Regions from separate parts of the Subdoligranulum sp. DSM 23681 genome, predicted to be linked through region 1. Evidence: predicted binding sites of a transcription regulator. Region 1 holds the regulator's gene; each other region holds the start of a gene.
What was found. Region 1 encodes Rex, which represses fermentation and respiration genes when NADH is low (regulators of the CRP and FNR family bind a similar motif). Its sites were predicted from a motif close to ATTGTTAANNNNTTAACAAT; they were not measured.
Positions count from the first base shown of each region.

Region 2: the regulator Rex is predicted to act here: its motif matches at 5,847-5,866, upstream of coaD (pantetheine-phosphate adenylyltransferase).
Region 3: the regulator Rex is predicted to act here: its motif matches at 2,900-2,919, upstream of hypB (hydrogenase nickel incorporation protein HypB).

Region 1 covers NZ_CM168050.1:2,881,652-2,891,350, forward strand. Annotated here, with positions in the region: gene AC127K_RS13300 (glycoside hydrolase family 28 protein) at 1-287, opposite strand, end outside; gene AC127K_RS13305 (AraC family transcriptional regulator) at 404-1,267, shown strand; gene AC127K_RS13310 (carbohydrate ABC transporter permease) at 1,438-2,307, opposite strand; gene AC127K_RS13315 (carbohydrate ABC transporter permease) at 2,328-3,236, opposite strand; gene AC127K_RS13320 (ABC transporter substrate-binding protein) at 3,417-4,778, opposite strand; gene AC127K_RS13325 (thymidine kinase) at 5,256-5,861, opposite strand; gene AC127K_RS13330 (redox-sensing transcriptional repressor Rex) at 5,955-6,605, opposite strand; gene AC127K_RS13335 (ClpP family protease) at 6,802-7,530, shown strand; gene AC127K_RS13340 (DNA translocase FtsK) at 7,701-9,699, shown strand, end outside.
Region 2 covers NZ_CM168050.1:2,268,744-2,278,442, reverse strand. Annotated here, with positions in the region: gene acrA (acryloyl-CoA reductase electron transfer subunit beta) at 1-77, opposite strand, end outside; gene acrB (acryloyl-CoA reductase electron transfer subunit gamma) at 95-880, opposite strand; gene AC127K_RS10465 (acyl-CoA dehydrogenase family protein) at 896-2,065, opposite strand; gene AC127K_RS10460 (3-hydroxyacyl-CoA dehydrogenase family protein) at 2,139-3,011, opposite strand; gene AC127K_RS10455 (enoyl-CoA hydratase-related protein) at 3,048-3,833, opposite strand; gene AC127K_RS10450 (acetyl-CoA C-acetyltransferase) at 3,858-5,042, opposite strand; gene coaD (pantetheine-phosphate adenylyltransferase) at 5,148-5,636, opposite strand; gene ptb (phosphate butyryltransferase) at 6,151-7,065, shown strand; gene buk (butyrate kinase) at 7,126-8,193, shown strand; tRNA gene AC127K_RS10430 (tRNA-Pro) at 8,264-8,339, shown strand; gene AC127K_RS10425 (efflux RND transporter permease subunit) at 8,544-9,699, shown strand, end outside.
Region 3 covers NZ_CM168050.1:378,348-388,046, forward strand. Annotated here, with positions in the region: gene AC127K_RS01860 (FAD-dependent oxidoreductase) at 1-2,122, opposite strand, end outside; gene hypB (hydrogenase nickel incorporation protein HypB) at 2,149-2,829, opposite strand; gene AC127K_RS01870 (FadR/GntR family transcriptional regulator) at 3,054-3,761, shown strand; gene AC127K_RS01875 (class I SAM-dependent methyltransferase) at 3,792-4,415, shown strand; gene gloA2 (SMU1112c/YaeR family gloxylase I-like metalloprotein) at 4,478-4,861, opposite strand; gene AC127K_RS01885 (penicillin-binding transpeptidase domain-containing protein) at 4,973-7,030, opposite strand; gene AC127K_RS01890 (methylated-DNA--[protein]-cysteine S-methyltransferase) at 7,159-7,632, shown strand; gene AC127K_RS01895 (MalY/PatB family protein) at 7,655-8,860, opposite strand; gene AC127K_RS01900 (helix-turn-helix domain-containing protein) at 9,059-9,699, shown strand, end outside.

The sequences.
Region 1 (9,699 bases):
TCGGTCACGCCGTCTCCGGCCAGACCGTAGCGGGAAGCATCCACAAAGAAACTCTCCGCCTGGGTCTGAAAGGAGAGTTCTCCCTGCCCCGTGCCGTCCTGCACACAAACAGTGTAGTCGTGCCCGGGCTCCAGCCCATACACGGAAAAAACATTCGTTTTGCATTCCTGCAGAACGGACGAACCGTTCAAAAGGACGGTAAACGGCGTGGGGGAGTAGTAGCAACTTTCGTTGCACAGTTCAAACACGGCGCTGCGTGTCATGGCGCGAAGAAGCTTGATTTGCATGGGGGACCTCCCGATTGAAAAATGATTTGCAAATTAGCAAAATTTGTGCTATGGTTTAGAAAACGACAAAAAAGAACCGCAGTTCGTCAGCGGGCACAAGGAGAGAAGTGATTTTGGTGCGTGAATATACCTATTCTCCCCATGTGGACTTTTTCATTGAGTATGTGGGGTATGAGACCAACTATGAAATGTCCACTTTCCACACCCATCACAAGTATGAGATTTACTATGAAGTAGAGGGCACCCGCCGCTATTTCATCGAAGATGCTGCTTACATTGTGAACGCCGGCAGTGTGATCATGATCGGCGAAAATCAGATCCACAAAACCGGGTCGGTGGGGGATGGCCCTTCCAGCCGCATCGTCTGCAACTTCAGTGCGGAGTATCTGCAGGAAGTGGTGGATGCCTTTCCGGAACTGGACTTTTTCACCTTTCTGGGGCAGGAGGAAAACCACCTGCTCAGCAATATTACGGTGAAGCAGCAGAACTATGTGTACTCGGTCCTGCAGCAGCTTATCGCCATTCAGGGGGAAGAGCCGGAAAGCCATGCCGCACGGAAAATGCTCCTGGCCACCTTACTCCTCCAACTGCAAAAAATGTGCGAAACACAGAAAGAGCTGGGCGGGGACAATGGTCGTGTGACCAACCGTATCGTGGACCAGATCCAGAGCTACATTGCCGAACATTACGCCGAAAAGCTGACCCTGACCGGCATCGCCAGCCAGTTCTATATCAGCCCGTATTATCTCAGCCGCTTGTTCAAGAAGACCATCAACCTGAGTCTCATCGAATACATCAACGGTGTTCGCATCAAGGCAGCCCAGAGTCTGATTGAAAAGACCAATGACAGCATTTCCACTGTGGCGGAAAAGGCCGGATTCATGACCAGTGCCCATTTCCGTCGGGTGTTCAAGGATGCCACCGGACTTTCGCCCCAGCAGTACCGCCAATATTTCAAGCGGGTGAACAAGGGCAACTGAAAGAAGATAAGAACCCACAAACCGCCGCGCCATACAGCGCGGCGCTTTTTTATTGTAAGAGCCAATAAGGCGCGTTGTTTTCAAAATCAACTGCCCCGTACCCCTTTGTTTCAAGCGGTACGGGGCAGCTTGCATCCTGATCGGATAACTACCGGGTTTTCAAAAAGTGTTTAACCCTTGACGCTGCCGGCCGCGATGCCGTCAATGAAGGCATCCTGTGCGCAGAAGAAGACGACCAGCTGCGGGATGATGGAAATGAGGGACAAAGCCAGGATCCGGTTCCAGTTGAAACCGGCGTCGCCGTCCATGGACAGCTTGACGAAGATGGACATGGGATACTTGGTGGGGGTGGTTACATAAAGCAGAGGACCCATAAAGTCGTTGCAGCTCCACATGAACTGGAACAGGCCGCAGGCCACCAGGGAGGGGGAGAGCATGGGGCAGATAATTTTGTACAGGATCTTCACGGGACCGCAGCCGTCAATGGAAGCGGCTTCGTCCAGATCGTGAGGAATGCTGCGCATGAACTGCACCAGCTGATACACGAAGTAGGTCTCGGTGGCAAACAGAGTGGGAACCCACAGGGGCAGATACAGCGGGCTGTTGATCCATCCGAAGGTGTTGTACATCAGGTACTGCGGCACGTTCAGGACGACCTGAGGCAGGAACAGGGTGGAGATCATGATGCTGAACAGGATGTCCCGGCCCTTGAATTTGAAGCGGCTGAAACCGTAAGCGGCGATGACCGAAGAGATCACCGTAAAGATGACCTTGGGAATCACATAGCTGTAGGTGTTCAGGAAAGCACGCCAGATGTTGATGTCGCCGCCGTAGTTCTGGGTCACGGCAGCCACATAACCGTCCAGGGTGGGATTGGTGGGGATAAAGCCGATGCCGGTAAAAATCTCCGCATTGCTCTTGAAGGTGGCGCCGATCATCCACAGCAGGGGATAGATCATCACAAAGCCGACCACGATCAGGACAAAATACTGGAAGAATCTGGCAATCTTATGCCGGGTTTCAAGTTTCATGGGTGTCATTTTCGATTCCTCCTTCGTCCTTAGTCAGCGTAGTAGACCCAGTGCTTCTGGCTGCTGAAGGCGATGACGGTCAGCACCATAACGATCACGAACATGACCCAGGCCAGAGCACAGGCCATGCCCATCTCGTTCTCCTTGAAGGCGTAGTTGTACACCAGCAGGGCGACAAGGGTCGTGGAATTGCGGGGACCGCCGCCGGTGATGATGTACGGGCCGTTGAACTCCTGGAACGCCTGGGCAATCTGAGTGACCAGGTTATAGAAGATAACGGGGGTGATCATGGGGACGGTGATGGAGAAGAACTGGCGGGTCTTGGAGGCACCGTCGATGGTGGCAGCCTCATACAAATCCACCGAGACGCCCTTCAAGGCAGCCAGGAACAGCACCATGGCGGAACCGAACTGCCACACACGCAGCAGGCAGATGATGAACAGCGCCCAGGTACGGTCAGCCAGCCAGTCGGGACCCTGAATTCCAAAGAAGCCCAGCATGGTGTTGATGACGCCGGTGTCACGGAACAGGGCACGCCACAGCACAGCAATGGCCACGGAACCGCCCAGAATGGACGGAATGTAGTACACGGTGCGGAACAGGTTCACGAACTTGATCTTGAAGTTCAGGATGTATGCGATGAACAGCGCGAAAACCAGCTTCAGCGGCACGGTGATGAACGCGTACTTGAAGGTAATCAGCAGAGCGGTGCGGGTCTCCTTCTCGGTGAAAATATCGATGTAGTTCATGATTCCGTATTCACGGATGCCCTTGAAGAAGTTCATGTCCGTGAAGCTGTAATACAGGGAGCTGGCGAACGGATAGAACTTAAAAATAAGGAAACCCAGAATCCAGGGAATCAGGAAGAACAAGCCGGTGTTTTGGTCACACCATTTTTTGAACGGCGAACGTCTGACGGGTGCAGATGCGGTGCTCATTCAAGTGCCTCCTTTGCGAAAGATGTTTGCGGGGCGGGGCCCGATGTCCTTGGCGGCATGTAGGCCGCCGTGTTCATGATTTGTTCAGAAGTGAATATCAGTAAGAGCGCCGGCCCCCGTTCGGTTGGTATCAAATCGTGGGGGCCGGCGCAGGCTGGCTTACAGATTCAGAAAGGAAGATCAGCCCTTGGCGGCATCTTCCAGAGCTTCGGTCACGCCGTCATACAGATCGGTAGCAGCTTCGGTGGAGTCGGTGTACTCGCCGTAGCTGTAACCGCCGAACACGTCGGTGTAAACACCGCCGGGGTTGGCCTTCAGATCGTTGCTCTCATAGGTGGGGGCGAGCTGGAAGTCGACGAACTGCATGACCTTGGTGTTGGCTTCCAGAACCAGTTCATCCACCGCACCAGCGGCTTCCGCAGCGGCCAGACCGGAAGCGGAGTTGGGAATGCCGCACTCGGAGCCCATGATGCCGGCGCCGTCGCCGTTCAGCAGGAAGTTGATCAGCTGCGCGGCAGCTTCCTTATCCTGGCAGGTCTCGGTGATGGCCAGACCCATGGAAACCTTGGAGAAACCGCCGTTGGCCTTGTCGCCAAACTTGATCTCGTTGCCGACGGTGAAGCCGGAAGGATCGGCCAGGGAGCCCTTGTACTTGGTGGCGGAAGAATCCCATTCAAAGATGCCGGCGTACATGCCGTTGATCCACTGCTCGCTCTTGTCGATGGAGTTGTTGCCGTCGATGCCGGCCGCGTTCATGGTCTGCAGGCTGGGAATGACGTGGTTGTCTTCCAGGCTCTGGATGAAATCAATGCCGGTGGCAATCTCTTCCACGGTGTACTGCAGGGTGTTGTCTTCCACCCAGGGCTTGCCATAGGTGCTTTCCAGGTAGAAGGTCATCAGGAGCATGCGGTCGTATTCGCCCATGGCCAGGGGATAATAGTCGTCGCCCAGCTTGGTCTTGAAGGCTTCGCCTGCAGCGTACAGGTCATCCAGCGTAGAAGGAACTTCCTCAATGCCGGCTTCCTTGAAGGTGTTCATGTTCCAGTAGAAGATACGGCCGGTCATGGACACAGGCAGGGCCTGCAGCTTGCCGGCTACCGTGCAGGCATCCAGGGTGCTCTGCGGGAACTGGGACAGATCAATGATGTCGGAATACTCATTCAGGTCGACGAATTTGCTGCCATCGCCGCTGTACTGGCTCAGCCAGTTCCAGTTGACCTGCATGACATCTTCGGCGTTGCCGGAATACAGAGCGGCGGAAGTCTGATCTTCCCAGCCGGACCAGGCACCGTAGTGGGTGTCAACCTGGATGCCGGTTTCCTCGGTGAACGCAGCCAGAGCATTCTGATACGCAGTGTGACGGCTGTCGCCGCCCCACCAGCTGATCGACAGGCTGCCGTCGCCGGAAGAGGTGGTGGAAGTTTCGCCAGTGGCGGCGTCGGTGCCGGTGCTGGCCGACGAAGAGCTGCCGGTGCTGCCGCAGCCCGCAAGCAGACCAACGCTCATCACGCCGGCCAGTGCAAGTGCAATCGCCTTTTTCATTGTTTTTTCCTCCTATAGCTATAAATCACATAACAGGTGCGGGAACCCCGCGGCCTGCCCAACGTCATTATGATAGCAAAACTTTTACAACAAAAAAATATCGGATTGTGTTCGTCCTCATAAAAAGCGCGCATTATTTGCCCTAGTTTTCGGAGAGTAATTGGTGCATATGTCAAAATATACTATCTTTGTTACCGCTGATTATGCAAAATGGCAATTCACAAAAAGGAACAAAAATGAAGAACAAAGATGCAAAAAGATAAAATAAACAAAACAATTCAACAAAATGCATCTATCATCGACATAGTGCGAAAACAAAATGGAAAAAATAGAAACATATATCAAAGCGCAAAAATGATTCGTATGGGCAAAACGGCGTGCAAAAAATGCGCACAGAAACAAAGATGACCCCCGGCGCACATATTTTGCACGTCGGGGGCCAGAAAACGACTGTAATGCTCCGCAAAAATGCTCTTTTTATTTGTGGGTGCGCTTCAGAAAAGCACGGTACTCCCGGTACCAGCATTGGGGACAAAGGCTTTCATATTCCACGTTGTCTACGGTATCAATGGCCACCTGTGCCCCTTCAAACACGAACTGTCCGTTTACTTTGCGTCCGTTGCACATGGCTTTGCGGCCGCAGGCACAGATGGTTTTCATCTCTTCGATGGAGTGGGCCAGTTCCAGCAGGCGCGTGGAGCCGGGAAAACCACGCAGCATGAAATCAGCGCGCAGCCCGTAGCAGATGACCGGGATTCCCAGGTCCACTGTCACCAGGAACAACTGCTCCGCCTGCTCCGGCGTGAAAAATTGGCTCTCATCGCACAGTACACAGGCCGGTTTTCCGTGAGCTTCGGCATCCGCACGCACCTCATCCAGAATGTTCATTTCTGGGGTGACAAGCTTGTCCACTTTACAGCTGACACCCAGACGGGAAACAATGTGGTCGCCGCCCTTTGTGTCGATGCTGGCTTTCAGAATCAGAACCCGCATACCGCGCTCTTTGTAATTGAAAGCCACCTGCAGCAAGGCGGTGGTTTTGCCGCTGTTCATGGCGCCGTAACGAAAATACAATTTTGCCATCTTACATTTCTCCGTTGGCGGTGCAGTCCGATCCGGGGACCAAACAAGGGGCGCGGTCAATTGGCCGCGCCCGTTCTACCGCGTGATTATGATTCAAGATTCGTCCCGGTTGCGCAACCGGTAGCCCAGGCTCATCAGGCTGTCGCCCAGATGTACATTTTCCACTGTGACATCGGGATATTCCACCGACATGTCATAATGGCTGAAGTTCCAGAATCCCTGGATTCCCAAGCGGACCAGTTCTCCCGAAAGTTCGGTGGCACTCTGACGCGGCACACACAGGACCGCCACCACCGGCTTGTTCTTGGCACAGAAAGATTCCAGCTCATCCAGTGCGTGAATGGGAACGCCGGCCATCTCCTTGCCGATCAGATCGGGGTTGATGTCGAACACCGCCAGAAGGCGATACCCGTTGGTATCACGGGAAATAAAACTGGAAACCGCAGTGCCCAGACGACCGGCACCGATCAGAATGGTGGGCAGGAGTTCGCCGTCCCCAAACAACAGCTTGCTGATCTCTGCCAGAAGTACATCCACCTTATACCCGATGCCCTGCTGTCCGAACCCGCCGAAACAGTTGAAGTCCTGCCGTACCTGGCTGGCGGTCGTGCCCATCATGCGGGCCAGCTCACTGGAAGAGATCTTGTCCCGGCCCTCCGCTGCCAGATTGTTCAGATAACGGTAATATTTTGGCAACCGTTTGATCACCGGCAGGGAGGCTTTGTTTTGTGTGGCCAATGTCATACGCCCCCTCATTGTTGTGGCACCACACTGTGCCCTGTCTATTCTATGGAAAAAGTATAATGTGTTTCCCTAAGATTGTCAAATTTTTATCTAACACTTACAAAACAAACCGCTGTGTATCGCAATAAAAAATATTTGCCCTCCGGTCTGGCTATACTGAAAACAGGCATCTGACCAAAGAAAGGGGAACTGCTTCATGAAAAAACAATCTGCGCAGTCGTCGGAGCCGGCGGAGCAGGCACGGCTGAAAAATGATCTCATTGCTGAATCCGGCCTGATCGAAACCACCCGGGGCCGCCACGCCATCCATTGCCTGACGGTCATTGGTACCATTGAGGGCCACACACTGGCACCTGATAACCAGAAAACCACCAAGTACGAGCATGTGATCCCGCTGCTGGTGGATATTCAGGAAGACCCATCCATAGAGGGTCTTCTGGTCATCCTGAACACGGTGGGAGGGGACGTGGAGGCAGGGCTGGCGCTGGCGGAACTTATTGCCGGGGTCAGCAAACCCAGTGCCACGCTGGTTCTGGGAGGCGGCCATTCCATCGGGATTCCGCTGGCAGTGTCGGCGCGGCACAGCTTTATTGTGCCCACCGCCACCATGACGGTGCATCCGGTCCGGCATTCTGGCATGGTGCTGGGGGTCCCGCAGACCCTGCGCTACTTCGAACAGATGCAGGAACGTATTGTGGGATTTGTGGCGGGGCACTCGGCCATTTCGGCCAAACGCTTTACCCAGCTCATGCACAATACCGGAGAACTGGTTATGGATATGGGCACAGTGCTCAACGGACAGCAGGCGGTGGAGGAGGGGCTGATCGACTCTCTGGGCGGGCTGGATGATGCCCTGCGCTACCTCTATAAAGAGATCGAATCCGGCCGCACACCAAAAGGCAGATACAGAAATCCCGAAACGTAAAATCTCTTGCGGGGGTTTTACAACCGCCCTGTTTCGTGCTAGAATAACCTATATGCTATAAGGGGCAGTTTGCCCCATTACATAGTCAACGGCATTCCACGCTCCTGCGTGGTGCCGCCGGTCGGTTCCGGCCGGGTGAAGGCTGAAAATACATAGAGGAGTATGGTAAGATGGCAAGTTCAAGGTCAGGCAAATCGACCTATCGTTCGTCCTCGTCCTCGCGCTCGTCCGGCTCGTCCAAAAGCAAAAGCGGATCCCGCAGCAAAAGCAACAAGGGCCGCTCTTCCGCTGCGGCGCACAAGCAGCCGTCGCGTCGGGCCCAGCGTCGGGCCGAAACCCAGAACCTTGGCCGCAGCGTGCTGCTGGCGGGGCTGGGGCTGCTGGTTATCGCGCTGGTGCTGGTCCGCGGACAGGATTTCTGGCTTCTGATGCGCAATGCACTGTTCGGTGTGTTCGGCATCATGACCTATATTCTCGGTCCCTTCTTGCTGTATCTGGCATACCTGGTGGCATCCGGGTACCGTGTGGGCGTTTTTGTGGCCAAGATGGTCCTGATGGGCGTGGTCGGCGCCAGTGTTCCGGTGGTGTTTTCCAAGTTTGCAGTTCATGAATCCACAGCGTGGGATATTATCAAGATGCTGTATAACTGGGGATATACCCGGTTCTGGTCCGGCGGCGTACTGGGCAGTGCGGGCGCGCTGTTGCTTTCTCTGCTCGGCCGTCCGGGGGCCAACATCGTTATGCTGCTGCTTTTTGCCATGGGACTGATGGTCTTCTTTGCGCTGACCCCGGCGGATGTGGTGCGCTTCATCAACCAGACCATGCAGAAGTACGAAGACACCCAGGCCGCCCGCCGCGCCGAGGCAACAGCCTACGATACGCAGTTGTTCGGCCAAAGTCCGGAAGAAGAACCGCTGGAAAATCTGACCGGTACGCTGCCGCGGCAGCCGCAGCCGGCACAGCATCCGGCATTTGATGTGGAGCCTTACCTGGAACAGGAGGAAAAAGCCCGCCAGAATGCTTCCGCACCGCAGGCGGCGCAGCAGCCTGCGGCCAAGACTCGTCCCGCCGCACCGCCGGTCTACCGGCCGGATTTTGATGTGGATCTGGGACCGGATGCATCCACTCGCGCGCTGGAAAATGCGGTCAATCATGATCCGCTGGAGAAAGTGGTTATCGGACCTGGCGGAACCTTCGGACTGGACCCGTTGGAGCAGCTGGGACGCAAAAAAACGCCGGCTCCCGCCAAGGCACCGATGCCCGAGCCGGAGCCGGAAGAAGATTTTGAACTTCATCTGGATGCCCAGGAGGAAGAACCGGAGGTGGTGCAGGCCAGTGAGAGTGAGCTGGATGCCCTGATCAGTCGGGCTATGAGCAGTCCGGCACCCCGCACGGCGGTGCATCAGGATGTTTCTTCCGAAGTGCACCTGGATTTGCCGGAACCGGAAGAATCCTTTGCCACAACGCTGGATCTTTCTCAGCCGCCGGTCCAGGCGCAGCAGCCGGCAGTACCGCCGCAGCCCAAGACTGCGGTGATCCCCACTCTGGGCGGCAGTTTTGATGATGACAACGTGCTGGTTGATCCGGCTACGGCAGCATGGAATGCCGGCATTCCTGTGTCGGATTTGCTGACCCAGAAGCAGGAGCCCGTGCCCATGACTGCCCAGCAGGCAGCGGTGGCATCGGTGTCGCTGCCAGCCAACCAGCCTGCACCTGTCGGACGCCTGCGAGTCAGCACGGAGGTCGGCAATTCGGCTTCGGCTCCCATTTCCAGTCCGGTCCCCATTACACAGACCCCGGAAGCCAAAGCGCTGGATCTGCTGCAGAAGGAGCATCAGCCTTACTGCTATCCCTCCTTAAATCTTTTCAATGCCAACCGTCCGGAGGATGAGAGCGGTGCGGTGCGGGAAATGAAACGCAACGCCGATGTTCTGGTCAATACGCTGGACAGCTTTGGCGTCAAGACCAAGATCCTGGACATCTGCCGCGGACCTTCGGTTACCCGGTACGAACTGCAGCCCCAGGCCGGCATCAAGGTCAGCCGCATCACCAGTCTGGCCGACGATATTGCCCTGAACCTGGCTACCGCCGGAGTTCGTATCGAAGCTCCCATCCCCGGAAAACCGGCTGTGGGCATCGAGGTGCCCAACAAGATCCGCACCACCGTCA
Region 2 (9,699 bases), 610 kb from region 1:
ATCTGGCCTTCGCGCTGTTCGCAGAAGACCCAAACGCCCTTGAAGGCGGCGGTGTCCATAGCATTGAATTCTGCCATTGTAGTACTCTCCTTCCTCAAATCAGGTGCTTGTCGTTCAGCAGACCAACCAGCTGGCTGGCGCTTTCGACCATCATGCCGGCGCCCTTGACCGGGGGAGCAAAGGACTTGTAGACGTTCGTGGGAGAGCCCTTCAGGCCGATGGTGTCGGTCTCGATGAGGGGATCGTCCTTCAGAGCGTTGTAGTCATACACCTCGATGGGCTTGTCGAAGCACTCGAAGATGCCGGACACGCTCATGTAGCGGGGAGTGTTCAGTTCCTTGATGCAGGTCAACAGGCAGGGAGTCTGAACCTTCAGTTCCATGTAGCCGTCTTCCAGCTGACGCTTGACGGTCAGGCTGTTGCCGTCCTTCTTGATCTCGGTGACATAGGTGACCTGGGGCAGATGCAGCTTTTCGGCGATCTGGGGGCCGACCTGGGCGGTATCGCCGTCGATGGCCTGACGGCCGCAGAAGACGATGTCGTCGGGGCCGACGCCGATCTTGTTGACGGCAGCGGCCAGGATCTGGGAGGTAGCGAAGGTGTCGGAACCGCCGAATTCACGGCCGGACACCAGCACGCCGCGGTCGGCGCCGCGGGCGATCAGCTCACGCAGCATGCCTTCGGCCGGCGGCGGGCCCATGGTGACGACGACGACTTCGCAGCCGGTCTGTTCCTTCAGCTGCAGAGCAGCCTCCACGGCGTTCAGGTCGTCGGGGTTGGTGATGGTGGCCATGGCCGCACGGTCCATGGTGCCGTCCGCCTTGACGGCGACTTTGCCCTGCGTATCAGGGACCTGTTTTACACAAACGATAGCTTTCATTGTACTGCGCCCTCCTTACTTCAGCATCGCGCCGGAGATGACCATCATCTGGACTTCGCTGGTGCCTTCGTAAATTTCGGTGATCTTGGCGTCGCGCATCATCCGCTCGATGGGGTAGTCACGGGTGTAGCCGTAACCGCCGAACAGCTGCAGGCAGCGGCGGGTCACGTCGCTGGCGGTGCGGGCGGCGATCAGCTTGGCCTCGGCGGCCTCCACGCTGTAGCGGCCCTTGGCGCCGTTCATGATGGCCTGCTTCTTCAGAGCAGCGGCGTACACCAGGTACTTGGCGGCTTCCACGCGGGCCTTCATCTCGGCCAGCTCGAACTGGGTGTTCTGGAAGGCGGAGATGGAGCGGCCGAACTGCTTGCGTTCCTTGACGTAAGCAACGGTCTCGTCAATGGCGCCCTCGGCGATGCCCAGAGCCTGGGCAGCGATGCCGATACGGCCGCCGTCCAGGGTGGCCATGGCCAGCTGGAAGCCCTTGCCCTTGACGCCCAGCAGACGATCCTTGGGGATGATGCAGTCTTCCATGATCAGTTCGCAGGTGGAAGAACCGCGGATGCCCATCTTGTCTTCGGGCTTGCCGACCTTGAAGCCGGGGTCGGTGCGCTCGACGATGAAGGCGGAAATTTCCTTCTGCTTGCGGCCGCGCTTGTCGGTGACAAAGCCGGTGACGGCGATGATGATGAAGACGTTGGCGTAGCCGGCGTTGGTGATGAAGATCTTGGAGCCGTTGAGCTTCCAGTGATCGCCTTCATCCACAGCGAAGGTCTGCTGGCCCTGGGCGTCGGTGCCGGCGCCGGGTTCGGTCAGGCCGAAAGCGCCGATCCATTCGCCGCTGCACAGCTTGGGCAGGTACTTGGCCTTCTGCTCGGGGGTGCCGTTCTCGTAGATGGGAGCAGCGCACAGAGAAGTGTGAGCGGAGATGATGACACCGGTGGTGCCGCAGACCTTGCTCATTTCCTCAACAGCCATGACGTAGGACAGCACGTCGCCGCCGGCGCCGCCGTATTCTTTGGGGAAATAAATGCCCATCATGCCGAGCTTGGCCATCTTCTGGACAGTCTCGATGGGGAAATACTCTTCAGCATCGACCTTCTTGGCCAGGGGTTTGACCTCGTTTTCGGCAAACTCCTTGTACATTTTCTGTACCATCTGCTGCTGTTTGGACAGGGTGAAATCCATAGCGATAATCCTCCTTATGCAAACGAAATTCCCCCGCCGCCGTCTGGGGGGCGGGAGAAACTCGTCTTACTGTTTACAGGGCGTCGACCGGGGTCTTGGTGCGGTCAGCGTTGTAGACATAGAAGCCCTTGCCGGTCTTGCAGCCCAGGTTGCCGCCGCGGACCATCTTGCGGATCAGCGGGCAGGCACGGTACTTGCTGTCGCCGGTCTCCTTGTACAGGACGTCCATGATGGCCAGGCAGATATCCAGACCGACGAAGTCGCCCAGTTCCAGGGGGCCCATGGGATGGTTGGCGCCCAGCTTCATGGCGGTGTCGATGCCGGCGATGTCGGAAACACCTTCCATCTTGATAAAGGCAGCCTCATTGATCATGGGGATCAGGATGCGGTTGACCACGAAGCCAGCAGCCTCGTTGACCTGAACGGGGGTCTTGCCGATCTCCACGCTGATCTTCTTGATGGTCTCCACGGTCTCGGCGGGGGTGTTCACACCGGCGATGACCTCGATGAGCTTCATGCGGTCAGCGGGGTTGAAGAAGTGCATACCCACCAGAGGACGGGACAGGCCCTTGCCGATCTCGGTGATGGACAGGGAGGATGTGTTGGAAGCGAAGACGCATTCCGGCTTGCAGATCTTGTCCAGCTCGCCGAAGGTGGTCTGCTTGACCTTCATATCTTCGAAAGCGGCTTCCACGATCAGGTCGCAGTCCGCGCACAGGTCTTCCTTCAGGCCAGCGGTGATGGCAGCCAGACGGCGGTCCACTTCAGCCTGGTCCAGCTTGCCCTTGGCAACCAGCTTGGCATAGCCCTTGGCGATCTTGTCCTTGCCGCCCTCGGCCCATTCCTGCTTGATGTCGCACAGCGCGACGGTGTAGCCTTCGCACTGAGCGAAAGCCTTTGCGATGCCCTGGCCCATGGTGCCAGCGCCGATAACGCCTACCTTCATAGTAGTAACCCTCCTGAATAATGTTTTATAAGTAAATCAGTTGTTGGTGAAAACCGGTTTGGGTTTCGGCTTTTCCTTGCTCAGGAAGCAGCCCATGCCCTCCACCTGGTCGTGGGTCTCGAAGCAGTCGCCGAAGAGCTTCTCTTCCACTTCCACGGCCTTGTCGATGGGCAGGGAGATGCCGTCATTGATGGCCTTCTTGCAGTTGCGCACCGCGATGGGAGCGTTCTTGGCGATCTTGGTGGCCAGCTTCATGACGTTCTCCATCAGTTCGGACTGCGGGTACACCGCATTGACCAGACCAATGCGCAGGGCTTCGTCCGCCTTGATGTTCAGAGCGGAGTAGACCATCTGCTTGGCCATGCCCATGCCCACCAGGCGGGCCAGACGCTGGGTGCCGCCGAAGCCGGGGGTGATGCCCAGGCCCACTTCGGGCTGGCCGAAGACGGCGTTGTCGGAGCAGATGCGGATGTCGCAGCTCATGGCCAGCTCATTGCCGCCGCCCAGAGCGAAACCGTTGACCGCCGCGATGACGGGCAGCGGGAAGTGCTCGATCATCAGGAAGATGTCGTTGCCCAGCTTGCCGAAGGCCTCGCCTTCCGCCTTGGTCATGGTGGACATGGAACCGATGTCCGCGCCCGCCACGAAGCTCTTGTCGCCGGCGCCGGTCAGCACGACGCAGCGCACGGTGTTCTGATCGATGCCCTCAAAGGCGGCCTTCAGGTCGGCCAGGACTTCGGGGTTCAGGGCGTTCAGGGCTTTGGGACGGTCGATGGTGACCACGGCCACAGCGCCCTGGACTTCCGTATTCACAAAAGACATAGTGGATGTTCCTCCGTTCGCGAATTACATCTCGACGATGGTGGCGCAGCCCATGCCGCCGCCGATGCACAGGGTAGCCAGACCCTTGTGAGCGCCGCGATGCTTCATGGCGTACAGCAGGGTGACCAGGATACGGGCACCGGAAGCGCCGACGGGATGGCCCAGAGCGATGGCGCCGCCGTTGACGTTGACCTTGTCCATGTCGAATTCCAGGTCATGAGCAACGGCCAGACTCTGCGCAGCGAAAGCCTCGTTGGCTTCGATGAGGTCCATATCGGAAACGGTCAGGCCGGTCTTGGCCATGACCTTGCGGGTGGCGGCGATGGGGCCGACGCCCATGATGGAGGGATCAACGCCGCCCAGAGCGCCGCCGACCCAGGTAGCCATGGGGGTGATGCCCAGTTCCTTGGCCTTGTCTTCGCTCATGATGACCAGAGCGGCAGCGCCGTCGTTGATGGCGGAGGAGTTGCCGGCGGTGACGATGCCGTCCTTCTTGAAGGCGGGCTTCAGCTTGCCCAGCACTTCCATCGGGCTCAGGCGGGGGCCTTCATCGGTGTCGAAGACGATCTCGGACTTCTTGGTCTTGATGGTGACGGGGACGATCTCATCCTTGAAGGCGCCGGACTTGATGGCGGCGTCGGCCTTGACCTGGCTGTTGTAAGCGAACTCATCCAGCTGCTCACGGGTCAGGCCCCACTGCTCGGCCACGTTCTCGGCGGTGATGCCCATGTGGTAGTTGTTGAACGCATCCCACAGAGCGTCGTTGACCATGGTGTCAACCAGTTCGCTCTTGCCCATGGGATAGCCCATGCGGTAGCCGTAACGGCCCTTCATCATGGCGAAGGGAGCCATATCCATGTTCTCGGTGCCGCCCGCGACGACGATGTCCGCGTCGCCGGCCTCGATCATCTGGGCCGCCATGTTGACGCAGTTCAGACCGGAGCCGCAGACCACGTTGACGGTGACGGCCGGGGTGGTGACGGGCAGGCCGGCTTTCAGAGAGGCCTGACGGGCGACGTTCTGGCCCAGACCGGCCTGGATGACGCAGCCCATGTACACATGATCGACCTGCTCAGCGGTGATGCCGGCGCGGGCGATGGCTTCCTTGATGACGATGGAGCCCAGCTCAGCGGCGGGAACGTTGGACAGGGTGCCGCCGAACTTGCCGATGGCAGTACGGCAGGCGGATGCGATAACGATCTTTTTCATAAGTAAGCAGCCTCCTGAAATTAGATTGAAATTCGATGGATAGCCTGTTTCGGGGTTCTATTCCAACCGCCCCGGAGGGCGGAAACGGACGTTGGAAAAATGGAACTACACGTCGCCGCAGCGCTGTTTGGCCTGCAGGGCGGCTTCCACATTGGGGGTGACGAACTGGGACACATCCTGCCGGTAGTGGGCAGCCTCCTTCACGATGGTGCTGGACAGGTAGCTCCACTTGATGGAGGTGGCCAGAAACACCGTTTCGATCCCGGGCTGCAGGGCGTGGTTGGTGTGGGCCAGCTGCATCTCGTTTTCAAAGTCGGTGACGGCGCGCAGGCCCCGCACCATGACGGTGGCTCCCTGGGCCTTGGCAAAGTTGACGGTCAGGCCGTCAAAGCTGGCGATCTCCACATTGGGGATGTCCTTGCAGCATTCCCGGAGCATTTCCACCCGCTGTTCCACCGTGAAAAGCGGCGTCTTGGCGCTGTTGTTCAGCACCGCCACGATGAGCTTGTCAAACATGCGGGACGCGCGCTTGATGATGTCCAGATGACCGCGGGTGACCGGGTCGAAGCTGCCGGGATACATGGCTGTTGTCATTGATTCGGGCCTTCTTCTCCTGTTGGTTTGCCGCCGCCACTGTTAAAATTCTAACAGCTTGGGGCGCAAATATAGCACCCGTCCCGTTACGGTCTGTCATACGGTGCATGATCGGCGTTTTCAAGGGGCGCCGGGCCGGGTCGCGGTGGCTGGGTGCATACAGTCAGGCGGGCTTTTCTGGTCTCCGCGCTGATACCTTTATTTTTGCATGTTGTTAAGGTTTTGTCAATACCCGAACTTGTTCAAATTCAACTTCTTTTTCCGGTTCTTTTTGTCTTTTTGCCCAAATTCGCCTTTTTCCATACCTATAAAATAGCAAGGCGGTACAATCCCCCTTTGTAAAATGTTTCACTTTTCCCTTTGCAGTGACTTTCTTCACAATCCGGCGACAAATTCCTGCAGGGGGCTTGACCGTCCGGCCGGCAGGTGTTATTCTTTTAACAGATACTGCCTGTGCCGCGGTATTCCCGCCGCGGCCACTCAGCTTTGTGATGACAAAACGAGGTGTTTTTTTATGGTCAAGAGTTTTGACGAACTGATCTCCAAGGTCAAGGAATGCGGCAAGAAGACCATTGCGGTGGCCGCCGCCGAGGACGACGCCGTTCTGGAAGCCGTTGCCGAAGCCCACAAGCAGGGCATCGCCGACGCCATCCTGGTGGGTGACGAGGCCAAGATCCGCGCCATCGCCGCCGAGATGAACATCGACCTGTCCGACTACCGCATCATCAACGAGCCGGACAAGACCGCCGCCTCCCTGAAGGCCGTGAAGCTGGCCCACGACGGTGAAGCCGACATGTACATGAAGGGCCTGCTGGACACCAAGACCTTCCTGAAGAGCATCCTGGACAAGGAAGTGGGCCTGCGCACCGGCAAGACCCTGAGCCATGTGGCCGTGTTCCAGATCGAGGGCGTGGAGCAGCTGCTGTTCCTGTCCGACGTGGCTTTCATCACCTACCCCACCCTGGAGGACAAGGTCCATATCATCGAGAACACGGTGGAAGTGGCCCATGCCTGCGGCGTGGAATGCCCCAAGGTGGCGCCCCTGGCCGCCGTTGAGGTTGTCAACCCCAAGATGCCCTGCACCGTGGACGCCGACGAGCTGCGCAAGATGTGTGAAGAAGGCAAGATCACCGGCTGCGTGGTGGATGGCCCCCTGTCCATGGACATTGCCATTGACCCCGAAGCCGCTGCCCACAAGGGCGCCCAGGACCGCCCCGCCGCCGGCAAGGCCGACGTGCTGCTGTTCCCCGACATCCAGGCCGGCAACCTGGTCTACAAGACCCTGGTGCACACCGCCAAGTGCGAGAACGGCTGCATCCTGACCGGCACCAAGGTGCCCGCCATCCTGACCAGCCGCTCCGACTCCTTCCAGACCAAGGTCAACTCCATCGCCCTGGCCGCTGTGGTGGCAGCTGCCCTGAATAAGTGAGCGCTGATTCCGCGAGAACGGTAAGAGAAGAATAACATTTGAAGAAGGAAGCGAGCTACCATGTCTATCAAGAGCCTTATCATCAACCCCGGTTCCACCTCCACCAAGATCGGCGTTTTTGAGGACGAGACCCTGCTGTTCGACAAGACCCTGCGTCATCCCACCGAGGAGATCGCCAAGTATGCCTCCATCATCGACCAGAAGGATTTCCGCAAGCAGATCATCCTGGACGCCCTGAAGGAAGATAACTGCGACATCCATTCCTTTGATGTCATCGTGGGCCGCGGCGGCCTGCTCAAGCCCATTCCGGGCGGCACCTACCCCGTCAGCGACGCCCTGCTGGCCGACCTGATCGCCGGTGTGCAGGGGCAGCATGCCTCCAACCTGGGCGGCATCCTGGCCCGGGAGATCGGCGACGCCATCGGCAAGCCCTCCTACATTGTAGACCCCGTGGTGGTGGATGAACTGTCCGACCAGGCCCGTCTGTCCGGCATGCCCGAACTGCCCCGCCGCAGCATCTTCCACGCCCTGAACCAGAAGGCCGTGGCCCGCCGGTATGCCAAGGAGCACGGCACCACCTATGATGCCCTGAACCTCATCGTCATCCACATGGGCGGCGGCGTGTCCGTGGGCGCCCACTGCAAGGGCAAGGTCATCGACGTGAACAACATCCTGGACGGCGAGGGCTGCTTCAGCCCCGAGCGCGCCGGCACCGTGCCCGCCGGTGATCTGGTGAAGATGTGCTTCTCCGGCAAGTACACCCAGAAGGAGATCTACAAGAAGATCTGCGGCAACGGCGGCTTCAACGGCTATCTGCACACCAACGATGCCCGTGTGGTGGACAAGATGGCCCACGAGGGCGACAAGTTCGCCAAGCTGGTGCAGGATGCCTTCTACTATCAGATCGCCAAGGACGCCGGCGCCATGGCCACCGTGCTGGAAGGCAAGGTGGATGCCATCATCCTGACCGGCGGCATCGCCTACAGCGACTACACCCGGGAGATCCTGCAGCAGAAGATCGGCTGGATCGCCCCCATCACCGTCTATCCCGGTGAGGACGAACTGCTGGCTCTGGCCCAGGGTGCCCTGCGCGTCATGACTGGCGAAGAACAGCCCCAGACCTATTGATTCAAATGGACGGAACCCCGGCCCCGCGCTTGACGGGCGCCGCCTCAGCGGTTATAATGAGTAATACCGCCGAGGTGTTGCGCAGCTGGTAGCGCGCCTGGTTTGGGACCAGGAGGCCGCAGGTTCGAGTCCTGTCACCTCGACCAAAAGCAGGCAGAAACGAAAGTTTCTGCCTGCTTTTTTTGTTTGTGTGCCGGCGGGATCAGTCCGTCTGCCTTGCTCATTTTCTTTCTTTCTTTTGACAGATGTTCAAAATTGTATATGGTTTTTGCAGGGTTCCCGTATTAAGATAGAATGACAGCCTTGGAAAAGGCTGCTTTTTTACCTTGCAACGGGAGGATTTTTCTGCCATGGAAGAAAAGAAGCCGAAAACCGGCGGGATGGAAAAGATTGCCACCTTTATTGTGGACAAGCGCAATCTTTTCTTCCTGCTGTACGCTCTGGCGCTGATTTTCAGTGTTGTGGCGTCGGGCTGGGTGAAGGTGGAGAACGACATCACCACCTACCTGCCCGCCGACACCGAGACCCGCCAGGGTCTGACCGTAATGAACGACAATTTCACCACCTTCGGCACGGCCCGGGTGATGGTCTCCAACGTGACCTACGACACGGCCCGGGACCTGGCCGGGACCCTGGAAGGGGTGGACGGGGTGTACAGTGTGGAGTTCGACGACACCGCCGACCACTATAAGCAGGCTTCGGCCCTGTATACCGTGACCTTTGACGGGACAGCCACCGATGAGATCAGCCTGCAGGCCCTGGACGGCATCGACCAGGCGCTGGCCGGGTATGACGTCTATGTGGATACCGAGGTTGGGCAGGACATGTCCGCCGACCTGGCCAACGAGATGGGGGTCATTCTGGTCATTGCCGCGGTGATCATCGTGATGGTGCTCACCCTGACCTCCCGCTCCTACGCTGAAGTGCCGGTGCTGATCCTGACCTTCGGGGCCGCCGCTTTGCTGAACATGGGCACCAACTTCTTGTGCGGCACCATCTCTTTCATCTCCAACTCGGTGACGGTGATCCTGCAGCTGGCCCTGGCCATCGACTACGCCATCATCCTGTGCCACCGCTTTTCCGATGAGCACGAGACCAAGGACACCCGGGAGGCCTGCATCGCCGCCCTGTCCAAGGCCATTCCGGAGATCAGTTCCTCCTCACTGACCACCATCTCCGGTCTGGCGGCCCTGGCCTTCATGCACTTCGGCATCGGGCGGGACATGGCCACCGTGCTCATCAAGGCCATCCTGTTCAGCCTGCTGTCGGTGTTCACCCTCATGCCCGGGCTGCTCATGGTCTTCAGCCGCAAGATCGACGCCACCCGCCACCGCAAGCTCATTCCCCAGATCACCTTCCTGGGCAAGTTTGACGTGGCCACCCGGTTCATCATCCCGCCCATCTTTGTGGTGGTGGTGGTCATTGCCGCCGTGCTGGCCAACCAGTGCCCCTACTGCTACAGCTTCACCGACCTGGTGACACCCAAACAGAGCGTGAGCCAGATCG
Region 3 (9,699 bases), 640 kb from region 1:
CGGTGTCGTTGTCATCATAAGTGGGGTTGAAGCGGCCTTCGGCATCCAGCACCGACAGGCAGCGTTTGAACACCACGGCCGTGGCCTTGCCGTTCTCGGTCAAAATCTCCTTGGGGCCCCAGCCGCAGTGGACCTTGGCACCCTCTTCCTCCGCCTCGGCGACCTCGCCGGGTGTGGCAGGCATCTGGTCCCGGGCTTCCAGGCAGAACATATCCGCCGAGGAAGCACCGCAGCGCAGACCGGAACGCACCACGTCGATGGCTACGTTGCCGCCGCCGACCACCACAATGCGGCCGCTGAGATTGATCTTTTCCCCTTCGTTCACGCGGTGGAGGAACTCCACAGCGGTGACCACGTTGGGGGCGTCCTCACCGGGGACACCGGCCTTGCGGCCGCCCTGGCAGCCGATGGCCAGATAGAAGGCCTTGTACCCCTGGGCACGCAGCTCGTCCAGGGTCACATCCTTGCCCACTTCCACGCCGCAGCGGATCTCCACGCCCATCTGACGGATGATGTCGATCTCGGCTTCCACCACGTCCTTTTCCAGTTTGTAGGAGGGGATGCCGTAGGTCAGCATGCCGCCGGGCTTCTGATTCTTTTCAAACACGGTGGGATGGTAGCCCTTTTCAGCCAGATAATAGGCGCAGGACAGCCCCGCCGGACCGGCGCCGATGATGGCGACCTTCTCACTGAAGCCGCCCCGGTTGGAAGGCGGGTTGATGGGCGGGATGTAGCGGGTGGCCGCTTCCAGGTCCTTCTGAGCAATGAACTTCTTCACCTCATCAATGGCCACCGCCTGGTCCACGGCGCCGCGGGTGCAGGCATCCTCACAGCGGCGGTTGCACACCCGGCCGCACACCGCCGGGAAGGGATTTTCCCGCTTGATGAGAGCCAGCGCTTCGGTATAGCGGCCCTGGGCAGCCATCTTCAGATACCCCTGCACCGCAATGTGGGCAGGGCAGGCCGTCTTGCAGGGAGCGGTGCCGGTGTCGTAGCAGTTGATGCGGTTGTTGTCCCGGTAGTCGATATCCCACTTTTCCGGGCCCCACTTGACATTGTCGGGCAGTTCCTGGCGGGGATACTCCACCGGCCCGTGGCTGGTGCACAGCTTCTGGCCCAGCTTGACCGCACCGGCGGGGCAGTACTCCACGCAGCGGCCGCAGGCCACGCAGTTCTCCGGGGTAACATGGGCCACATAGGCGGAACGACTCATATTGGGGGTGTTGAACAGCTGGCTGGTGCGCAGGGCGTTGCAGATGTTCACGTTGCAGTTGCAGATGGCAAAGATCTTGTTTTCGCCGTCGATGTTGGTGATCTGGTGCACAAAACCGTTGTCCTCGGCCCGCTTCAGGATGCGCATGACCTCGTCGTAGTCCACATAGTGGCCCTTTTTGGTCTCCACCAGGTAGTCGGCCATGTCACCCACACCGATGCACCAGTCCTCCGGGTCATCGCCGCATCCCTCCCCCATCCGGGCCCGGGACATACGGCAGGAACAGGGACTGGCCGCATATTTGCCGTCGTACTTTTTCAGCCAGTGGGAGATGTGCTCGATGTCCACCGACTGGTTTTCGGTCTCGATGGCCTTTTCCACCGGGATGACATGCATGCCGATGCCGGCGCCTCCCGGCGGCACCATGGCGGTGATGTGTTCCAGCGGCAGGAAGGTCATCCGTTCAAAGAAGGCGGTGACTTCGGGGTTGTTTTCGATCTGGCTCTTCTGCATATTGAAGAACTCGGCGCTGCCGGGTACGAACATGGGCAGCACGTACTGCTTTTCATGGCGCTCGTTCTCCCAGTTGTATTCCAGCAGGCCCACATAGCTCATCTGGTACAGAAGGGGTTCCAGCTCCTCGGCGGATTTGCCGGTGACCTTGACCAGTTCGGGCAGGGTCATGGGTTTGCGGACCTTCATCTTCAGGGCCACATCCGCCATCTCATCGGTGATGAGCCCCGCCAGACCCCAGTACTCCGGGTCTTCGGCGGTGAGGGGACGCAGTTTGGCCGGGATACGGTCGGTGATCTTCTGGCCCAGTTTGAGGATCTTTTCCCGGGGCTTTTCGTCCTTGGGAATCTTGAAGGGCAGCTTGCTCTCGTCCAGAGGAAAATGGGTCTGGCTCATGGTCGGTTCCTTTCTGTGTAGTGTCCTTACTGCTTGTCCGGATTTTTCCAGGCCGCAACCTGGGTGCGCAGCCAGTCGGCCCACTGGTCAATCCCCTCCCCGGTGCGGGCACAGATGGGAATGACCTTGGCTTCAGGGTTGCGCATGCGGATGTATTCCTTGCATTTTTCCATATCGAAATCAAAGTAGGGCATCACATCGATCTTGTTCACCAGCACCACATCGCAGACGGTGAACATCAGCGGATACTTCAGGGGCTTGTCATGGCCTTCCGGCACCGAGAGGATCATGGCGTTCTTGACCGCGCCGGTATCGAACTCCGCCGGACAGACCAGGTTGCCCACGTTTTCCAGAATGGCCAGGTCCACGTCCTCCAGGCCCAGGCCTTCCAGTCCCTGGCGGGTCATATCGGCATCCAGGTGGCACATGCCGCCGGTGTGCAGCTGGATGGACTTGGCACCGGTCTCGGCAATGGCTTTGGCGTCCACGTCCGAGTCAATGTCCGCTTCCATGACGCCGATGCGCATCTCATCCTTCAGCGCCTCGATGGTACGCCGCAGGGTGGTGGTTTTGCCCGACCCCGGCGAGGACATGAGGTTGAGCAGGAACACGCCTTTTTCCTTCAGCTGGCGGCGGACCTCATCGGCTTCGCGGTCGTTGGAGGCAAACACGCTCTGCTTGATCTCCAGAATCTTTACCTTTTCCACGGGAATCGTCCTTTCTCCTCTGTTTGTGGTTCTGCCACACGCCGGCACATTGGCCGGAGGCACACTTTCTTTTGTGAATAGTTTAACGCTCATTGAGAAAATGGTCAATAAAGTCCGGCCATTTCCGTGAATATAGAAAAAGCAAGGCTTTTTATTTGGTGAAATGTATGATAAAATTCATGTATGGTATGTGGTATAGCCACAGCCCAGAGAGGAGGTCCGCCATGGAATTTGAAAAGCTGAATGCGCCCAGTCTGAAGGATCTGTTCATCCAGCAATTGCAGCGGATGATTCTGTCCGGAGAACTGGCTGTGGGGACGCAGCTGCCCCCCGAGCGGGAGCTGGCCCAGCGAATGCAGGTAAGCCGTGCGGTGGTGAACGGAGGCATGGCCGAACTGGCCAAACAGGGCTTTGTGGAGGTGCGGCCGCGGCAGGGCGCCGTGGTGGCGGACTACCGCCGCCGGGGAAACCTGAGCACCCTGATCGCCATCATGGAGTATCAGGGCGGCGTGCTGGGAAAGGAGGAGGTCCAGTCCATCCTGGAAGTGCGCATGGCGCTGGAACATCTGGCGGTGGCCAACGCCATTGACCGGGCTTCCGACGAGGCCCTGGACAGACTGGGCAAGCTGCTGGCCGCCATTGCGGAATGCACCACCCCGGCACAGGCTGCCGAAGCTGCCTGGACATACCAGCATGAACTGGCCCTGGTAAGCGGCAACAGCATCCTGCCCCTGATCTACTATTCCTTCAAGCCTCCGGTCATTACCCTTTGGACCCGGTTCTGCCGGCTATACGGTATCGGGGCATTGTGCCGCAACACCGAAAAACTGTACGATCTCATCCGTGCCCGGGACAAGGAAGGCGCAGCCCGGTGGATCGACGAATATCTGGGGCAGGCCATTTCGGGCAATCAACAAATTTATACCGAGTAAATCCATCATATGGAAAAGAGGTAGAATCCCATGAATCTCCAATGTCTGGACCGGCACTGTGCGGTCATTGACAAGCAGGATGTGGTGCATTTTTTTGATGAGCTGGCTGCCGGCTGGGACCGGGACCTGGTCGTGGACCGGGACAAGATCAACCTGATTCTGGACGCAGCCGGCATTGAGCCCGGTGTGCGGGTACTGGATGTAGCCTGCGGCACCGGGGTTCTGTTCCCCTTTTACTGCCAGCGGCAGGCGGCCCATGTGCTGGCCGTGGACATTTCCCCCGAAATGACCAAAATCGCGGCGAAAAAGGCACAGCCGCCCATCCGGGTGATGTGCAGCGATATCCAGGCTTTGCAGGGCAACGGTGATTATGACTGCTGCGTTGTCTACAACGCCTTTCCCCATTTTGCCGATCCGGCCGGATTGCTCCGGGACCTGTCCGGCTGGCTGCGCCCGGGAGGACGCCTGGCCGTGGCGCACAGCATGAGCATCGCCCAGCTCAACCGGCATCACGCCGGACGTGCGGCCCGCGTGTCCATGGGGATGCTGCCTGCCGCAGAGCTGGCCGAGCTTTTCAGCCCCTGGTTTGATGTGGATACAGCCATTTCCGACCAGGAGAAATACATCCTTTCGGGAACCAGAAAGATGTCGTGACCCCATCCGTTTATACAGAAAACCGTCCGGGACATGCCGCGCACGTCCCGGACGGTTCCGTTTTATTCGTGAATTTCGATGGGCAGGCCATCCGGATCAAAGAAAAAGGTCATCTTTTTGCCGGTGTAGTCGTCCAGACGGACGGGCTCACAGGCGATTCCCAGGTTTTCCAGTTCCTGCACGGTTGCCTCCATGCTGTCCACATGAAAGGCCAGATGGCGCAGACCGCAGGCTTCGGGCCGGTTCACCCGCCTGGGCGGGTCCTTTTCCGCGAAGATTTCCAGCTCTGTCTGCTCGTTCACCCGCAGATCCAGCTTCCAGTCTTCCCGGTCCGGCCGATAGTTTTCCCGCAGGATCGGAAAGCCCAGTTTTTCCACATAGAAAGTCTTGGCCGCCTGGATATCGGAAACAATGATGGCAATATGATGGATGGCATTCAATTTCATGCCGGACACCTCTGTCTTTCCTGTTGTTCATCTCTGTGGTCGGGGCTGTCGCTTCCCGTTTGTGCTTATTGTACCATACCGGCCTGGTGCCATACAACCGATCCCGCCGTTTTACTCGTCGGCAGCCGCATCAAAACTGCCGGTGGTGTCCAGCGTGATGGCAGACTGCCGCCGCACTGAGGTTCCCGCTGCCGGGTACAGGCTGGTGACCCGCTCTCCATCCCCGATGACGGACGCTTCCAGACCGTATTCCGCCAGCTTCTGCCGTGCGGCTGCCACCCTCCAGCCGGAAACGTCCGGCACCTGGGTGAAGTATTTTTCCAGCTCGGCTTCGGTATAGCTGGGTTCGATGCCCAGATACGGCAGGGCCTGTTCCAGGACCTCGGCGCAGACCGGCCCGGACAGCGCACCGCCGCTGGTGGTCCAGCTGTGGGGTTCATCCAGGCAGACCAGCACCGCGATTTTAGGGTCATCAATGGGTGCCACCGCCACAAAGCTGGCAATACGGGCAGAGGCATCCTCGCTGTCCAACTTCTGGCTGGTGCCGGTCTTGCCGCCCACCCGATAGCCGGCCACCGCACCGTTTTTTCCCGTTCCGTCTGTGACAACGCCTTCCATCAGGGTGCGCATGGCGGCGGAAGTCTGCTCCGAAATGACCCGACGCTTCACCGTCGGTTCCACCGTCCTGACCGTCTGTCCGTCCGCGTCGGTGACCGACTGCACGATATACGGCTGCATCAGGTTGCCCCCGTTGACGATGGCTGCCACGGCGGTGATCATCTGCAGATAACTGACCTTGCTGCTCTGCCCGAAAGAACAGCTGGCCAGCTCCACCGGCCCCATCCGGTCGGCAGTATAGTATTCGCTGCGCTTGATCTCCCCGGGCAGATCGATGCCGGTGGCTTCCCGCAGACCGAAAGCCGCAAAATAATCACAGAACGCCTCTTTTCCCAACCGGGCCCCCACCTGGATGAAGCAGGGGTTGCAGGAAGCCGCCAGCCCCTGAGCCAGGGTCTCCAGCCCGTGGATATGCCCGTTGGCGCAGCGGAACGTGGTGCCCGAAACCTTGATCTTGCCCGCACAGACAAACTGGGACTCCGGGGTGACCGCTCCGGTATCCAGGGCCGCCGCGCAGGTGATGAGCTTGAACACGCTGCCCGGTTCATACAGATCGCTGATGGCTTTGTTGCGCCACTGGGCCTGCTGGGCAACCTGCAGCGCCTGACTGCGCGCCTCGCCGGACAGGGCATTGACCGCCGCACGGGTCTCTTCATCCACAATGGTGCGCGGGTCATTGGGATCATAATCCGGCTTGGTGGTCATGGCCAGAATGGCGCCGGTCTGCACGTCCATGACGATCCCCACCCCCCGGGCTGCCACCCGGTGCTCGGTCACCGCCGCCGCGAGCGCCCCTTCCAGCATATGCTGGATGTTGGCATCAATGGTCAGGGTCAGGCTGTTGCCGGGTACCGCCGGCTGAAGAGTGCTGTACTCTTCCGGCATATCATACCCCCAGGCATTCTTGACTGTGAGGACCCGTCCGTTTTCTCCGGTCAGGTCCTCGTTGTATTCCAGTTCCAGCCCCCACAGACCGGCGTTGTCCACATCCGTGAATCCCAAAAGGCAGCCCATGAAATTCCCCTGGGGATAGACCCGCCGGGTATCCTGCCGGATCTGGATGCCCTGGGCGTCGTTTTCCTCACACCAGAGCCGGACCGCGTCGGCGGTGGCCCGGTCTACCCTGCGGCGCAGGAGGCAGTCATTGGAGCTGCGCTGGCTGAGTTTTTCCAGGGTCTCGGCTTCGTCAATGTCCAGAATGGCACTGAGCGCTTTTGCCGCAGGTTCCACCAGCTCATCGGCCAGTTCCCGGGGTGCAGCCCGGATGGTCCAGCAGGTCTCACTGGCCGCCAGCAAAGTGCCATCGGCCGAATAGATCTCGCCCCGGGCCGCCGGGACCACCGTATCCCGCAGCTGTTGGTCAGCGGCGCGGGCCGCGTACCCGTCCGGGTCCACCAGCTGCAGCCAGAACAGGCGCCCCAGCAGCCCGCCGAAGCAAAGCACCGCCAGACAGCCCGCAAACACCCGGATGCGGCGGCGGATATGCCGGTCAAGACCGGGTGTGATGGGCCGCCAGACAGAACCGGCCCTATCCGTCTTCTTTTGATTCATGGCGCCGCCCTCCCCTGTGTTGTTCTTTTCACAGAGGTATGCGGCCATCCGGAGCGGTATGCCCTTGCCCTTTGGGGGCATAGCGTGTATGATGAGAAAAAGGCAAAAAGAACGGGAGGATTTCGGATATGCAGCCATCCATCAAGGCCGTTTTGTATCACAGCACACCAGTGGGGCTTTTACGGCTGTGCGCCGATGAATCCGGGGTATGCGGGGTATATTTTGTGCGGCAGGCCACCGAGGCAGCCTGTCCGGAGAATACCTTGCTGCAGCGCACCGCCCGGGAACTGGATGAATACTTTGCCGGGAAGCGGAAGGCGTTTGACCTGCCCCTTTCCCTGCACGGCACACCGTTTCAGCTGCGGGTGTGGGCGGCGCTGCAGCAGATTCCCTACGGAGAGACCCGCAGTTATGCCCAGGTAGCCGCCATGGCCGGCAATGCCAAGGCCTGTCGGGCGGTGGGTATGGCCAACCACCACAACCCCGTCAGCATCCTGGTCCCCTGCCACCGGGTCATCAACGCCGACGGCGGACTGGGGGGATACGGCGGCGGGCTGGACGTCAAGAAATTCCTGCTGACATTGGAAAAAGGCTGCCTGTGAAGGCAGCCTTTTTTGTTGGTATTTATGCGCGGAACACGTATGTATCCAGACGGCGGAAGGCTTCCTGTACACGGTCCAGGGGCAGCGCCAGATTCATGCGGATGGCGCAGGGACCGTGGAAGGGACGGCCATCCTGCCATGCCACCCCCACGTCCCATCCGGCACGGAGCAGGTCATCCAGGGTACAGCCGTGGGCCGCACACCAGCCGCTGCAATCCAGGAACAGCATGTAGGTGCCTTCAGGGTGGGCCACCCGGACCCCCGGATACCGCGCCGCGATATGGTCGCAGGCATAGCGGACATTGCCACTGAGGACTGCGCAGAGTTCATCCACCCAACGGCTGCCGGCGTCACTGTACGCGGCGATGAGTGCGTGCATGGAAAGCACATTCATGGAATTGTAATGGGATCTGCCGCCCGCAGCCTTTACCCGGTCCCGCAGCCGGCTGTTGTAGATAATATGATAACTGCCGATGAGCCCCGCCAGATTGAAGGTCTTGCTGGGGGCATACAGGGCCACCGTGCGCTGTCGGGCATCCTCACTGACGGACTGGGTGGGGATATGCTTGTGCCCGTCCAGAAGAATGTCCGACCAGATCTCGTCCGAGATCACATAGCAGTCACAGCGGCGGTAGATCTCCATGGCCTGTTCCAGCTCTTCCCGGGACCAGACACGGCCACAGGGATTGTGGGGGCTGCACAGAATGGCTGCATGAATGTGGTTCTGGCGCAGTTTCTGTTCCATGTCCGCAAAATCCATCCGCCAGACGCCGTTTTCATCCAGATGCAGCGGGCTGTGCACAATGTGGTACCCGGCACTTTCCAGGCTGTGGGTAAAGCCGATGTAGGTGGGGCTGTGCACCAGGACCGCGTCCCCGGGAGCCGCCATAACCGACAGCGCGGATACCACACCGCCCAGCACGCCGTTCTCATAGCCGATATGCTCTCTGGTCAGCCCCTGCACCCCGTTGCGCTGTTTCTGCCAGCTGCAGATGGCGTCATAGTATGCGTCCGTGGGGCTGAAGTATCCGAAAGCCGGATGCTGGGCCCGCCGGGTAATGGCCGCGGGGATGTCCGGCAAGGTGGGGAAGTTCATGTCCGCCACCCACATGGGAATGACATCAAAACCGTCTTTTGGTGCACCGGGCGCTGTGCCATGCCCCACACCGTCCACCGCGATGGCATCCATGCCATGACGTTCCAGATGAGATGTAAAATCGTACTCCATACTGCATTCTCCTTTTTTCCCGTTCCGCATGGTTCGCACGGCCTGTTTTTCGGCAGAAAAAATTCCTGTTCCGCTTTGTGCAACTTGCCTGTTGCGAAAATTGGAAAATTTTGCTATCTTTTTTAATAAAGTGATATTCTTTTCAAATTTTGCTTACAAATCGGCTTGGCTGAGTCAAATATAAGGGAGAGTGTTCCTGTGAGCGACAACGAAATGTTAGAACTGGTCAAACAGTTCGTCCCTTTTTTGGGGGAAGTGTGCGGCTCCGGCACCGAAATTTGCGTGTATGATCTTTCCGTTCCGGAACAATCCTTGGTGGCCGTTTGTCATCCGCGGGCCGGCCACACTCCGGGCAGTCCCCTCCCCCAGGCATTGCGTGAAGTGGCGGATGCTGGTTTTTCCGCACCGCAGGACTGGGTCACGCTTCCCCCCGGGCAGGGTCACAACGCGGATCTTTGCTGCCGGGTATGCCCCATCGGCGACGCCGCACACCCCGCAGGGCTACTGTGCATAACCAGGGATCTCTCCCCCGCCAGAGAGCTGAACGGCGCTTTGCAGGCTGTGCTGGAACGGTTCGCGCTGGAACAGCCCCGGGAGGCAGCCCCTGCACTGTCCGTACCCACCCTGACTTCCATGATGCAGCAGCGTGTCTCCGACGTGATCCGGGAATACGGTATTCCGCCGGCCCGGATGTCGGTGCCGGAAAAAGTGGAAGTGGTGCACCGCCTCAGCGAAAGCGGCGTCATGAACATCAAGGGCGCCGTCAGCGAGATTGCATCACAGCTTTCGGTGTCGGTCCCCACCGTTTACCGGTATCTGAACCGCCCCGCCAAACCATA